DNA from 3 places in the Janthinobacterium paucivorans genome. Region 2 is predicted to be linked to each of the others. Evidence: predicted binding sites of a transcription regulator. Region 2 holds the regulator's gene; each other region holds the start of a gene.
The links. The regulator FNR, encoded in region 2, switches genes on or off when oxygen is low (the NO sensors DNR and NnrR bind a similar motif). The targets are predictions, from matches to a motif close to TTGATNNNNATCAA.

Region 1: paaA (1,2-phenylacetyl-CoA epoxidase subunit PaaA) is a predicted target of FNR. The motif match lies at 1,948-1,961, and genes of this name have one in related genera.
Region 3: cqsA (alpha-hydroxyketone-type quorum-sensing autoinducer synthase) is a predicted target of FNR. The motif match lies at 1,820-1,833, and genes of this name have one in related genera.

What each region holds. Positions count from the first base shown of each region.
Region 1 is NZ_JBNYXR010000004.1:141,555-145,706, reverse strand. It holds gene ACQ4V8_RS06750 (M14 family metallopeptidase) at 1-355, opposite strand, end outside; gene ACQ4V8_RS06745 (hypothetical protein) at 497-751, shown strand; gene paaX (phenylacetic acid degradation operon negative regulatory protein PaaX) at 849-1,778, opposite strand; gene paaA (1,2-phenylacetyl-CoA epoxidase subunit PaaA) at 2,046-3,035, shown strand; gene paaB (1,2-phenylacetyl-CoA epoxidase subunit PaaB) at 3,066-3,350, shown strand; gene paaC (1,2-phenylacetyl-CoA epoxidase subunit PaaC) at 3,365-4,132, shown strand; gene paaD (1,2-phenylacetyl-CoA epoxidase subunit PaaD) at 4,132-4,152, shown strand, end outside.
Region 2 is NZ_JBNYXR010000011.1:113,751-117,902, reverse strand. It holds gene ccoG (cytochrome c oxidase accessory protein CcoG) at 1-262, shown strand, start outside; gene ACQ4V8_RS14720 (FixH family protein) at 410-934, shown strand; gene fnr (fumarate/nitrate reduction transcriptional regulator Fnr) at 1,060-1,818, opposite strand; gene ACQ4V8_RS14710 (response regulator) at 2,058-4,152, shown strand, end outside.
Region 3 is NZ_JBNYXR010000001.1:158,381-162,532, forward strand. It holds gene ACQ4V8_RS00690 (response regulator) at 1-428, opposite strand, end outside; gene ACQ4V8_RS00695 (sensor histidine kinase) at 432-1,745, opposite strand; gene cqsA (alpha-hydroxyketone-type quorum-sensing autoinducer synthase) at 1,898-3,145, shown strand; gene ACQ4V8_RS00705 (group II truncated hemoglobin) at 3,199-3,594, shown strand; gene ACQ4V8_RS00710 (DNA recombination protein RmuC) at 3,600-4,152, shown strand, end outside.

The DNA of each region.
Region 1 (4,152 bases), on a different contig from region 2:
GGCGATCCCACGGATACGGTTCGAAGTAGGCGTAATACACGCTCTCTTCTTCCGGCGTGTGTTCGATGGTCATCACGCTGCCATCGAAGCTGGTTGGCACGCGGAACCAGGTTTCGCGGTCATAGCTGGCCACGGCTTGATAGTCTTTCCAGCCGTCCGGATAGGCCGACTTGCCTGCATTCATGAAGCGGATCGTGCACGCTTCGCCTTGCGCGCCTTGCAGGCGGAAATAAAACCACTGCGTGATGTCGGCGTGGGAATCCTTGCGGATGTTCAGCTCGATGGAGTGGGCATCGTCGGCGCGCAGCACCTCGATCGCGCCGGCGTCGAATTGCTGGCTGATTTTAATGGTCATGAGTGTTCCTGATAAAAACGTATGGGTTTTGCATCGTGTGCAATGGCGCGATGATACCTGTTTTGCGAATGTCTTTGTGCTGGCGCAAACGATGGCGAATGTACTTTGCTAACGTGGAAGTTCCAACAACGGGAGATCATCATGGATGACAACGGCAAACACATACGCGAACTGGAAAAGAAAGTCAGCGCCCTCGGCGACGCCCTGGCGCACCTGGGCAAGGGCACCACCTTGCAGGAATTGTTGCGCATCCTGCGTTTCCCCGGCTACACCACACCGGCCGAATTCACCTTCAATGCCGCCATCCTCGATACCATGCTGGTGCAAGCGAATGCGCTGGAAAAGCTGGGGCAGGATTTGTTGGCTGGGGCGAAGCAGGTGGTGGCAAAGCAGTGAACACCTGAGAAAATGTCCATGGCGGCGTTGCGTTGCCTTGGCGTACTAGTCGTACTGCCTGCGGCTACGCGCCTGGCCCTGAACATTTTTCAGGCGTTCACGTCGTCAGTCCCCCAAAACGTTCAAAAAACCACGGTGCAACGTCCGGCGCCCGCTCATCCTCGCGCCGCAAAGTGGCCAGGATATGTTCTTCGGCTGGCGCATGGGTGATGCGGTACAGGTCGCGCGCCAGTGCATATGCTTGCGTGCCTGGCCACGGTTCGGGTAGCAGTTCGACGGGCAGTTGCGGATCGTGCAATTGCACGCGACGGTAGGCGTGCGTCAGCAGTGAGCGGATGACAAAGGCTTGCTCGGTATCGAACACGGGCTCTTCTTGCAGCAGGGTCAGCAGCGGTTGGAAGCGGGCGATGAATTTTTCATAGCCGGCGATCACTTCCGACAAGTCCCAGCATTCTCCCAGCATGTCGCGCAAGGGCCGGGTGCTGACATCGGGCAACTCCGTGGTGTGGCACACATACAGCTTGCCCTGTACTTCATTGCGCACGAGGATATCTTCCAGCGCCTCCGCGTTGCTGGCTGGATGGCCAAAGATGCCAGGAGATATCAAGCCATAGCCAGCCCACAATAATTCCTTGCGCAGCGCGCCCCTTTCAGCGGCGCCGATGCTGCCGGCCGGCCCGATCACCAGGGTCCAGCTGCCATCCCAGTGCACCACCAGCGGCGCATAGATGCGGCGATAGGCGCGCTCGAAGCGGGCCAGCGCCTCCGGGCGTATCGTATAGGCGCTGCGGCGGCCATCGCGCTGCGAGCTGAGCCAGCCCTCCTGCGCCAGGCGGAATACGCTGGTACGCAGCAGGCGATCATTGACGCCAAACGGTGCCAGCAGTTCGATCAGGCTACCGAGCCAGATGGCGCCGCCGCGCGGCACGATGGCGTCGCCAAAGATGGTCATCACCAGGGACTTCGAGCGCGGTGGGTCGCTTTCCAGGAAATCGGCTATCCATGCCGTGCAGCGGGTGTTCTTCATGTGGTTCCGGTCTGGCCGTGTTGCGGTCGATTCAATAAAGGCAGCAGTTTACTTGGCTGCGCGGGTAGCGCGTCAATAATTTGCCGGAAGCGCTGATGGCGCTACACAGTGTTTTCTCATAAGCAAGATCATACGCACAAAAAATCCCAACAAGATACGAATTTTTAAAATGACTCACATCAAGTGTATGCAAATAGTTTTTTGTATCGTATTATTCATCCAAGGCACCGCGTTGCTGTGCAAAATCAAAGACATGGGAGACATATCATGTACGCACAAATGGTTGAAACCGGCCTCAAGAACGTCCGTTCCATCGACGACATGGGCCAGGAAGAGCGCGCTTTTCAGGCGCGCATCGACGAAGGCATCAAGATCGAGGCCAAGGACTGGATGCCGGACGCTTACCGCAAGACCTTGATCCGCCAGATTTCGCAGCATGCCCATTCGGAAATCGTCGGTCAATTGCCCGAAGGTAACTGGGTCACGCGCGCGCCGACCTTGAAACGCAAGTCCATCCTGCTGGCGAAGATCCAGGACGAAGCCGGTCACGGGCTGTACCTGTACAGCGCCGCGGAAACCCTGGGCGTGTCGCGCGATGATCTGCTCGCCGCCTTGCATTCTGGCAAAGCCAAGTATTCGAGCATCTTTAACTATCCTACGCTGTCGTGGGCCGACATGGGCGCCATCGGCTGGCTGGTCGACGGCTCCGCCATCATCAATCAAATCCCGCTGTGCCGCTGCTCATATGGCCCATATGCGCGCGCCATGATCCGCGTCTGCAAGGAAGAATCATTTCATGCGCGCCAGGGCTACGACATCATGATGTCGTTGTGCAAGGGCACGCCGGAACAGAAAGCCATGGCGCAAGATGCGCTGAACCGCTGGTGGTGGCCATCGTTGATGATGTTCGGCCCCTCCGACGCCGCCTCCGTGAACAGCGCCCAATCGGCGCAATGGCGCATCAAGCTGTTTTCGAATGACGAATTGCGCCAGCGCATGGTCGACCAGACCGTGCCGCAAATCGAGTACCTGGGCCTGACCGTGCCCGATCCCGACCTGAAATTGAATGCCGAAACAGGCCACTATGAGTTCGGTGAAATCGACTGGTCCGAATTTAACAATGTATTGAAGGGCAATGGCCCGTGCAACCGCGAGCGCCTGCAAACGCGGGTCAAGGCGTATGAAGACGGCGCGTGGTTCCGCGATGCCTTGCTCGCCTACGCCGACAAGCAAGCCGCTAACAAAGCGGCAGCCTGAATAGAAATAAGACAGATAGGGGAGAACAATATGAGCAAAGAATGGCCATTGTGGGAAGTTTTCATCCGCAGCCAGCACGGCCTGGCGCACAAACATGTAGGCAGCCTGCATGCTTCCGACGCCAGCATGGCGGTCAACCATGCGCGTGATGTCTATACACGCCGCAATGAAGGCGTGAGCATCTGGGTGGTGCGCGCGGCCGATATCGTCGCCAGCAGCCCTGGCGACAAGGGCGCCCTGTTCGAGCCGTCGAACAGCAAGGTGTATCGCCATCCCACCTTCTTCCCGATGCCGGAAGAAGTCAAGAACCTGTGATGGGAGCGCCTGTAATGGATGACAAGCTCACGCAACAAAAGTTCGATTACCTGCTGCGCCTGGGTGACAATGCCCTGATCCTCAGCCAGCAGCTGTCGCAGCTGTGCGGCAAGGGGCCGGCGCTGGAAGAGGACATGGCGCTGACCAATGTGGCACTCGACCTCCTGGGCCAGACGCGGTTGTGGTTCAGCTATGCGGCCGAACTGGAAAACGCGGGCCGTGACGAGGACGACATCGCCTTTTTGCGCGACGCCCATGACTTCAAGAATTGTCTGCTGCTGGAACAGCCGAACGGCAATTACGCCGACACCATGATGCGCCAGTTCTTTTTCGATACCTGGCACTACTTCCAGCTGCTGGAACTGGCCAAGGCCAGCGACGTACGCATCGTCGAAGTGGCGAAAAAATCGCTCAAGGAAGTGACGTATCACCTGCGCCGCAGCGGTGACCTGATCGTGCGCCTCGGTGACGGCACGGCGGACAGCCACGCGAAAACACAAGCCGCTGCCGACAAGTTGTGGATGTACACGGGCGAGATGTTCAAGTACGACGCCGTCGACCAAGCCATGCTCGCCGCCGGCATCGCACCGCCATCGGAGGTGTTGCGCCAGGCCTTCCTCGAACACGTGGCCGAGATTTTCGCCGAAGCCACCTTGAGCATGCCGGCGCCCGACGCCTGGATGCAAAAGGGCGGCAAGCAGGGCACGCACACGGAACACCTGGGATTCATCCTGGCCGAGATGCAGTTCCTGCAGCGCGCTTATCCCGGGGTGCAGTGGTAATGGACACGCCCACGGCGGCG
Region 2 (4,152 bases):
CGTTTACCGCTTGCAAATCATGAATACCTCGGAGCAAACTCAGCATTTTAAAATCAGCGTTTCCGGCTTGCCGGGCCTGACCTTGCTGACGCGCGAAGAGGTGACGTTACAGCCGACGGAAACGCTGGGCTGGCCCATCCGCCTGCGCGTGCCGCACGGTGTCGGCGAGAAGGGCTCGAACAAGATTGCCATCGAATTGCACTCGCTGGACAACCCAGCGTTGCATGTGCGTGAAGGCGCGGTATTCATCGTGCCGCGCTAAGGTTGATGTTGGGGTCAGATCCCTCGGGTCTGACCCCGGCATTTCGCCGTTGGGCCAGCATCAAACATGCGTTAGCTTTACTTTATTTTCAACCCAGAAGCAAAAGCTGGGGTCAGGCCCAAAGGGCCTGCCCTCAAGGAGAACAAAATGTCCGACAGCCTCAAGCTGCAAGCACCCGTTGCACCATGGTACAAGCATCGCTGGCCTTGGCTGCTGATGATAGGTCCCGGCCTGTCCATGGTCGTTGGCAGCTGCATGGCGTATATCGCGTTTACGCAGCCCGATGCGCTGGTGGTGGGCGATTATTACAAGCAAGGTAAGGCCATCAACCAGGACTTGCGACGCGATACGGTCGCCAGCAAGCTGGCGATGGCTACCAGCCTGTCCTATGACGTGGCGTCGGCGCGTCTCAGTGGTTCCGTGCGCAGCGTCGGCAAGGCTTACCAGGGTCCGTTGCAGCTGCACCTGGCGCATGCGACCCTGCCGGAAAAAGATATCAAGCTACTGGTGCAGCCCGATGCGGCCGGCAACTTCTCAGTAGCGCTACCGATGCTAGAGCGCAGCCGCTGGCAAGTGCTGGTGGAAAACGACAAACGCGAGTGGCGCCTGTCCGGCATCTGGACCTGGCCACTGCAGCGCAGCATCGCGCTGCAGGCGGATGCAGAGCTATAACGTACAGCGCCGGGAAAAAACCGTAGCGAGCGGCAGTGATTTGTGGCTAAGAGCGCAGCTGTGCTAGAGCACAGCGAGCATCGCAGGCCGCAAAGCGCGACGCGCAGCAGGTTTTGACGGTGCTATTATTTGCAGACGTCCGTGCCGGCCGTAATGGCCTTCAATATTGCCGGCTGCAAGATCTCGATCTCGCGGTTGGAAACGCGCAGCCAGCCTTCCTTCTTAAACTTCGACAATAAGCGGCTGACGCTCTCGATGGTCAACCCCAGGTAGTTACCAATTTCCTCGCGCGACATGCGCAGCTGAAATTTGCTGGCCGAATAGCCGCGCGCTTCATAACGCGAAGCCAGGTTGACGATAAAGGCGGCAAAACGCTGGGTCGCCTGCATATTGCCCAGTAACAGCATGACACTTTGCTCGCGCGTGATTTCCTGACTCATCATGCGATGGAAATGGCGCAGCAAGGTTGGCATATTACCCAGCAATTGTTCCAGGCTGGAAAATGGAATTTCACACACTTCACTATCTTCCAGCGCCACCGCATTACAGTGGTGGCGGTCGGCGCTGATGGCATCCATGCCCAGCAGTTCGCCGGCCATCTGAAAACCCGTCACTTGCTCTTCGCCGCCAGGATTGATCTGGTACGTCTTGAAATGCCCCAGACGAATCGCGTACAAGTTCTGGAACGAATCGCCGATGCGAAACAGCGAGGCACCACGCACAATCTTGCGACGACGGCCGATGATCTGGTCTAGCCTGTCCATGTCGCCCACATCGAGACCCATCGGCAGGCACAATTGATGCATGCTGCAAGTCGAACATCGCGCACGCAATGCTTCCACGTTCACTGCGGGCAAGGTGAGAGTGAGGAGCGCTTCAGTCATGTCGGTACCTTTTAGAAAATGCAATGACAAGTTTACTGCATACAGAGTTGCCGTGTGCCAATTTCAGCGTAATTTCGGTGAATAAACGACGTCCATCCTTTAATTATATGGCAACATCGTCAAAAGCCCATACGGGGAGGGCAATTTACTCAGCGCCGCTTGCAAAGTTAATGTATTGATAGGAGAATTCTTGAAGGCGTTATCTGCCGTCTGTGCCGCCCGGTACTCAAAAGGACATCATGAAGCCTCTCGGCATTAAAGCAAAAGTCGCCCTGGCCACCAGCCTGACCTCGATCGCCATGATCGCGCTGGTCACCATGATCCAGGTGCAGCACATGCGCGACGACTTCAGCCAAGTACTGCTGGGCCAGCAATACTCGCTGATCACGCGTACCGCTGCCGAGCTCGACGACAAGCTGGGCATGCTGCTGCAGATTGTCACCCTGACGGCCAGGCAGCAGCCGCCGGAATTGATCGCACAGCCCGCCCAATTGCGCCAATACTATACGCGGCGCTCGATGCTAGTCCTGTTCGACGATGTACTGGTGCTCGACGCGCAAGGCGCCATCGTGGCCGACATGCCGCTCGTCAAGGGGCGTGCAGGCATCAACGTCACCGAGCGCGAGTATTTCCAGACCGTCCTGCGCACGCGCCTACCCATGATCACCGAGCCAATGCTGAGCAAGTCGAGCGGCATGCCCATCGTGCAAATGGTCGCACCCGTCATGGCCGCCGATGGCCAGGTGGCCGGCATGGTGGTCGGCGTGCTGCGTTTGTACAAGGACAACCTGCTGGGGCGCCTGCGCTCGGAAAAAATCGGCAAGAACGGCTATTACTCGATTCTCACGCGCGGCGCCGTGCCGCGCTACGTGCTGCACCCCGACCCCAGCCGTTTGCTGCAGCCGCGCCAGCCGGACACCAATCTGGCGACCACCGCGCTGCTGAAACAAGATGGCGAAGGCAGCATGATCAGCACCGACAGCCGCGGCATCACGGCCGTCAACAGCTTCAAGCGCCTGAAATCGGTGAACTGGCTGCTGGCTACCTCGCTGCCCGTCGATGATGCCTTCGAGCCGTTCGATGGTGTGCTGTACCGGCTGGTGCTGTGGGGTATCCTCGCTTCGCTGCTGGCCGCTTTTGTTCTGGGCTGGCTTACCGTGCGCCTGCTGTCGCCGCTGGTACGCCTGCGCGACACCCTGCAAGCGCTGCGCACTAGCGGTAGTCGTTTCAGCCCGGTACCGGTGCGGCAGCGCGACGAGATCGGCGAACTGACGGAAGCGTTCAACGACCTAATGAGCGAACGCGATCGCCTGCAGCAAGAGCTCGAAGCACGCGCGGAGGAGTTGGAACAGGAGCGCGACCGGGCCGAGGCGGCCAACCGCGCAAAGAGCGACTTCGTAGCCAATATGAGTCATGAAATCCGCACACCCCTCAATGCCGTGCTGGGCATGGTGTACCTGCTGGGAAATACCAAGCTCGACACGGAACAGCGCAAGTATTTGACCATGGTGCGCGTGGCGGGCCAATCACTGCTGGGCATCCTCAACGACGTGCTCGATTATTCGAAGATCGAAGCGCGTCGCATGGAATTGTCGCCCGTCGAGTTCGACCTCGATGAAGTCATGAATTCCCTGGCCACGACGATGACCATGAATGCGGGTAAAAAGGAGCTGGAACTGGCCATCGCCGTCGAGCCCGACGTGCCGCGGTGCCTGGTAGGCGACGCCCAGCGCCTGCTACAAATCCTCGTCAACCTCGCTGGCAACGCCATCAAGTTTACCGAGAACGGCGAAGTGGTGGTGGCCGTCAGCAAAGCCGAAAGCGGGAAAGGGCGCGCCTGGCTGCGCTTCGAAGTGCGCGACACGGGCATCGGCATGACGGAACTGCAGCAACAGCAGCTGTTTGCCGCGTTTTCACAGGGTGACCAGAGCATCACGCGGCGCTTCGGCGGCACGGGCCTGGGCCTGGCCATCAGCAAGCAGCTGATCCACATGATGGGCGGCGACATCGCCGTCGCCAGCAGCGAAGGCAAGGGCAGCCGCTTCTCTTTCAGCGTGCCATTCGAGATGCTGGCGCAAGCAGCCGAAACGCGGCGCACGCCAGCCTTGGGCCAGCTGCGCCTGCTGGTAGCCGACGATAACCGCACCGCGCGCGAACTGATCGTCAAGCTGATCGAAGCGTGGGGCTGGCAAGCCGACGAAGTCGATTCCGGCTTTGCCGCCATCGAACTGTACCGCGAACGCCTGGCACAGCAGCAGCCCTACGATGTGGTGCTGGCCGACTGGCACATGCCCGTGATGGATGGCCTGGCTACGGCCAAGGCCATCCGCCAGG
Region 3 (4,152 bases), on a different contig from region 2:
AAGCCCCGGTTGAAGGCTGTCACGGCCACTTTTTCATCGGCCGCCCCCGTAAATAAGATCTTCTTGCAAGGCAGGTCGTGCACGGCCTGGCAAAATTCCAGGCCATTCATCTGCGGCATCGAGTAATCGATCACCAGCACCGAGGGCACGGCGAAGCGCTGCGCCTGGCCGCTGATGCGCCAGATGCTATCGAGATCGAGCGCCACGTTGCACTGGTCGGGCGGCAGGTTTTGCGTGTCGAAATTGACGTGCAGTGGCGTCTCGCCCAATTGCGTGCTGTGGCGCAGCCAGTCCAGCGCGCTGCTGGTGTCGTGGAAAGTCTTGCGCGCCAGGCCAGGATCGAGCTGGAATGCCAGGCTTTTCAGGAAGGAATCGCTGTCGTCGATCAAGACGGTCAGGGTCGGATGGGTGTAGACGGGCAGTAGCATGCGTCACCTTGCGGGAGAAGAGGGTGCGACAGAAGAGGGGTGGAAGCGGGCAGGCACGGGCTGGGGAAATTCCAGGATGAAAATTGCATACGCATGCTCGCGCGAGACGCAGCCGATGCGCGCCTGCCAGGCGCTGACGATCTGCCGGCACAGGGCGAGGCCGATGCCGATGCCGTTATGCACGGGATAGGAATAAAATCGCTCGAAGATCAGCGGCAGGCGGTTCTTCGCGATGCCGCAGCCGGTGTCGATGAACAGCAGCCTGGGCACAGGGCGGGCGCCGTCGATGATGATGCGCACGCGGCCCTTGCCGGCCCGCTGGATGGCCTTCAGCGCATTTCTCAGCAGGTTCAGCAAGATCACCACGCACAGCTCGTCCTGTCCCGCAAACTGGAAGTCGGCGCGCACGTCCAGCGTGACGCTGGCACGCTGTAGCTTGCCGGTAAATGGGTAGCGCTTGAGCACGGTGTCCACCATCGCCAGCATCGAGAGCGACTGGCGAGGTTGCAAGTTGCGGTTCACGGCACTGGCGCTCATCAGGAACAAATCGATCATGTGCTGCATGTGGCGCACTTCGAACTGGATACGCGACATGGCATCTTGCAGCGGCGCCATGTCGTCCGCCTGGCCAGCGAGCTGCGGTAGCAGCCGGCGCATGCCCCGCACATTCGCTTCCACGCTGGTCAGCGGCGTGCGCAACTCGTGCGCCACGGAACCGAGCCCGGCCGCCATGCCCGCCAGCCGTTCCCGTTCCAGCACCTTGCGGCCCACTTTCACCACACACAAGGCGGTGATGGTGAACCAGTGCAAGGGCAATTGCTGCAGCACTTCACGCTGCAGCAGGTAGGCGCCTTCCCCTTGCAAGATAACGGCCAGGCAGGCGGCGCCCGTGCCGATCAGGTAGGCGCGGCAGGCCAGTCCCGTTTCGAAATGAAACAGCACCACCAGGCCGATCAGCAGCGATTGGCTCCAGATGTACGAGGCATGGTTCATCAAAAACATAAAGGTGAAGAAGAAGGGCAGGATGTAGCTGAGCGCGAACAGCAGGTAGCGCGACAGCCAGCGCACCGAGAAGCGGCGCGCAAACAGGCCTGCCACGCAGATGGCCACGCCCGTCAGGCGCAAGGTCAGGTTTTCATAGGATTGCGGGAAAAAAAATTGCCATAGCAGGTAGTACAGCGGCATCGCCAGCGTGCCCACGGCGGCCAGCATGGCGACGCGGCAAGCCAGGTTTTCGTGCGGCAGGCGTTCATGGAGCAGCGCATGGAGCAGGCGCCTGCGCCAGTGTGTCCATCCTGTTTGCCATTGTTGCGTCATGACGCTGCCTTGATCATTGTCAGAACATTATCATCGCGCAATTCTTTTGGCTTGTACGCTTATTTTGCCCGACATTGATATACGTCAATGGGGGGGATGGCGACACGGTGAAGGCTTGAGTTTTGCAGCAAACCGTCCCTAGGAGAAAGCCCATGACCCTCGCCACTAGCTTGCACGCCCCATCCTTCGCCCGCGCCGAACACTGCCTGCCCGACTACATCGGGCGGCGCATGGATGCGCATCACATCGGGCGCATTGAAAAACTACTGGGCGGCCAGCATCCGCATGCATGGCAAGCGATACCAGCGCATGCCATTTTTCTGGCCGGTAATGACTATCTTTCCATCGCCGCCGAGCCGGCGCTGGTGGCGGCCCAGGTGGCTTGCCTGCGGGCGCACGCGGGCGGCATGCTGATGTCGGCCGTGTACTTGCAGGAAGGCAGTAAGCAGCACCGGCTGGAAAGCCGTCTGGCCCGCTTCATGGGCTGCGAAGACGGCATCCTGGCGCAGTCCGGCATGGCGGCCAATATTGGCTTGCTGCAGTGTATCGCTGGCCCCGGCATCCCCGTCTACCTGGACATGCAGGCCCACGCTTCTCTGTGGGAAGGCGTGCTGTCGGCGCAGGCCCGCGCCGTCGCCTTCTTGCACAACGACATGGCGCACCTGCGGCGGCAAGTGGAAAAACATGGCCGCGGCGTGATCGTCGTCGATGCCTTGTACAGTACTAACGGCAGCCTGGCGCCGCTGCTGGAACTGCTCGACATCGCCGAGCGCAGCGATTGCGTGGTGGTGGTTGACGAGTCTCACTCGCTGGGCACGCATGGCCCGCAAGGCGCAGGCCTGGTGCAAGCCTGGGACCTGGGTCATCGCGTGCATTTCCGCACGGCGTCACTGGCCAAGGCCTTTGCGGGGCGCGCCGGTTTCATCAGTTGTTCGAGCCGCTTCAAGGGATATTTTTTGTCCGAATCGCGTCCCGCCATCTTCAGCTCCTGCCTGCTGGCCCACGAGTTGGCATGGCTGGACGCGGCGCTCGATTTCATCATGGCCGCCGATGCGCGCCGCGCCATTTTGCGGCGTCACACGGTGCAGGTGCGCGAGGGCTTGAGCGCACTCGGCTACAACGTCGGCGACGGCAGCGAGCAGATCGTGGCGCTGGAAGCGGGCGGCGAACCGGCCACCCTGGCGCTGCGCCAGGCGCTCGAGCGGCATGGCATTTACGGCGCCATGTTTTGTGCCCCGGCAACGGCAAAGAATCGTGCCCTCGTGCGGCTGACCCTCAATGCAGGACTCGACGAGGCGGGCATCGCCCGGCTGCTGGCGGCCTGCGCGGCGGTGCGCGCCGAAGTGGGCGTGGACCACTGGCCGTCGACGCGGCGCCTGCGCAAGCTGGCACTCGTGTAGCATTGTCAGCGCACTGCGCGTGGGGAAGCGGCGCTTGCGCTATCATGGCGGGCATGACTGATACCACTGCCCCCACCCTGTACGAGACCATCGGCGGCGCCCCCGTGCTGCGCGACATGGTCGACCGTTTTTATGATCTGATGGAACTTGAACCCGAGTTCGCCGGCATCCGCGTGATGCATCCGCCTTCCACGGACGGCTCGCGTGACAAGTTGTATTTCTTCCTCACGGGCTGGATGGGCGGCCCGGATTTGTATATCGAGAAATTCGGCCACCCGCGCCTGCGTGCGCGTCACTTGCCCTACGCCATCGGCACCAGCGAGCGCGACCAGTGGCTGCGCGCCATGGCCTGGGCCATGGAAGACACGGGCATCGAAGAGTCCTTGCGCGTGCGCCTGATGGAATCGTTCTATCAGACAGCCGACTGGATGCGCAACAAGCCGGACTGACACCCATGAGCCCTATCGAGTTTTACAGCCTGCTGGGCAGCGCCGCCGTCGTCATCGTGTTGCTGATCTTGCTGCTGCTGCGTCCGCGCGGCGCTGGCGGCGATGGCGCCACTACGCTGGCGCTGGTGCAGCAACACCAGCAGCAAAGCCTGGAGCGCATCGACCGCGTTGAGCGCGAAGTGCGGCTGCAACTGCAGGCGTCGGCGCAGGCGACGCGGCAAGACCTGGCCGCTGGCCTGGCGCAATTCCAGGCGGCAACCCTGCAACAGCTCGACAGCCTGCGCATGCAGATGCAGGCGCAGGGGAAAGTCGGGCGCGAAGAGCAGGCGCAGAGCCTGGCGCGCTTCGCCGACAGCACGAATCAAACCCTGGCCCAGCTCACGGAGTCGAATGCGCAGCGCATGCTGGAAGTGCGCGCCACGCTGGAAAGCAAGATCCGTGACTTGCAGGCTGACAATGGTGCGCGCCTGGAAGAGATGCGCAAGACGGTCGATGAAAAACTCCATGCGACGCTCGAGACGCGCCTTTCGGCCTCGTTCCAGCAAGTGTCGGAGCGGC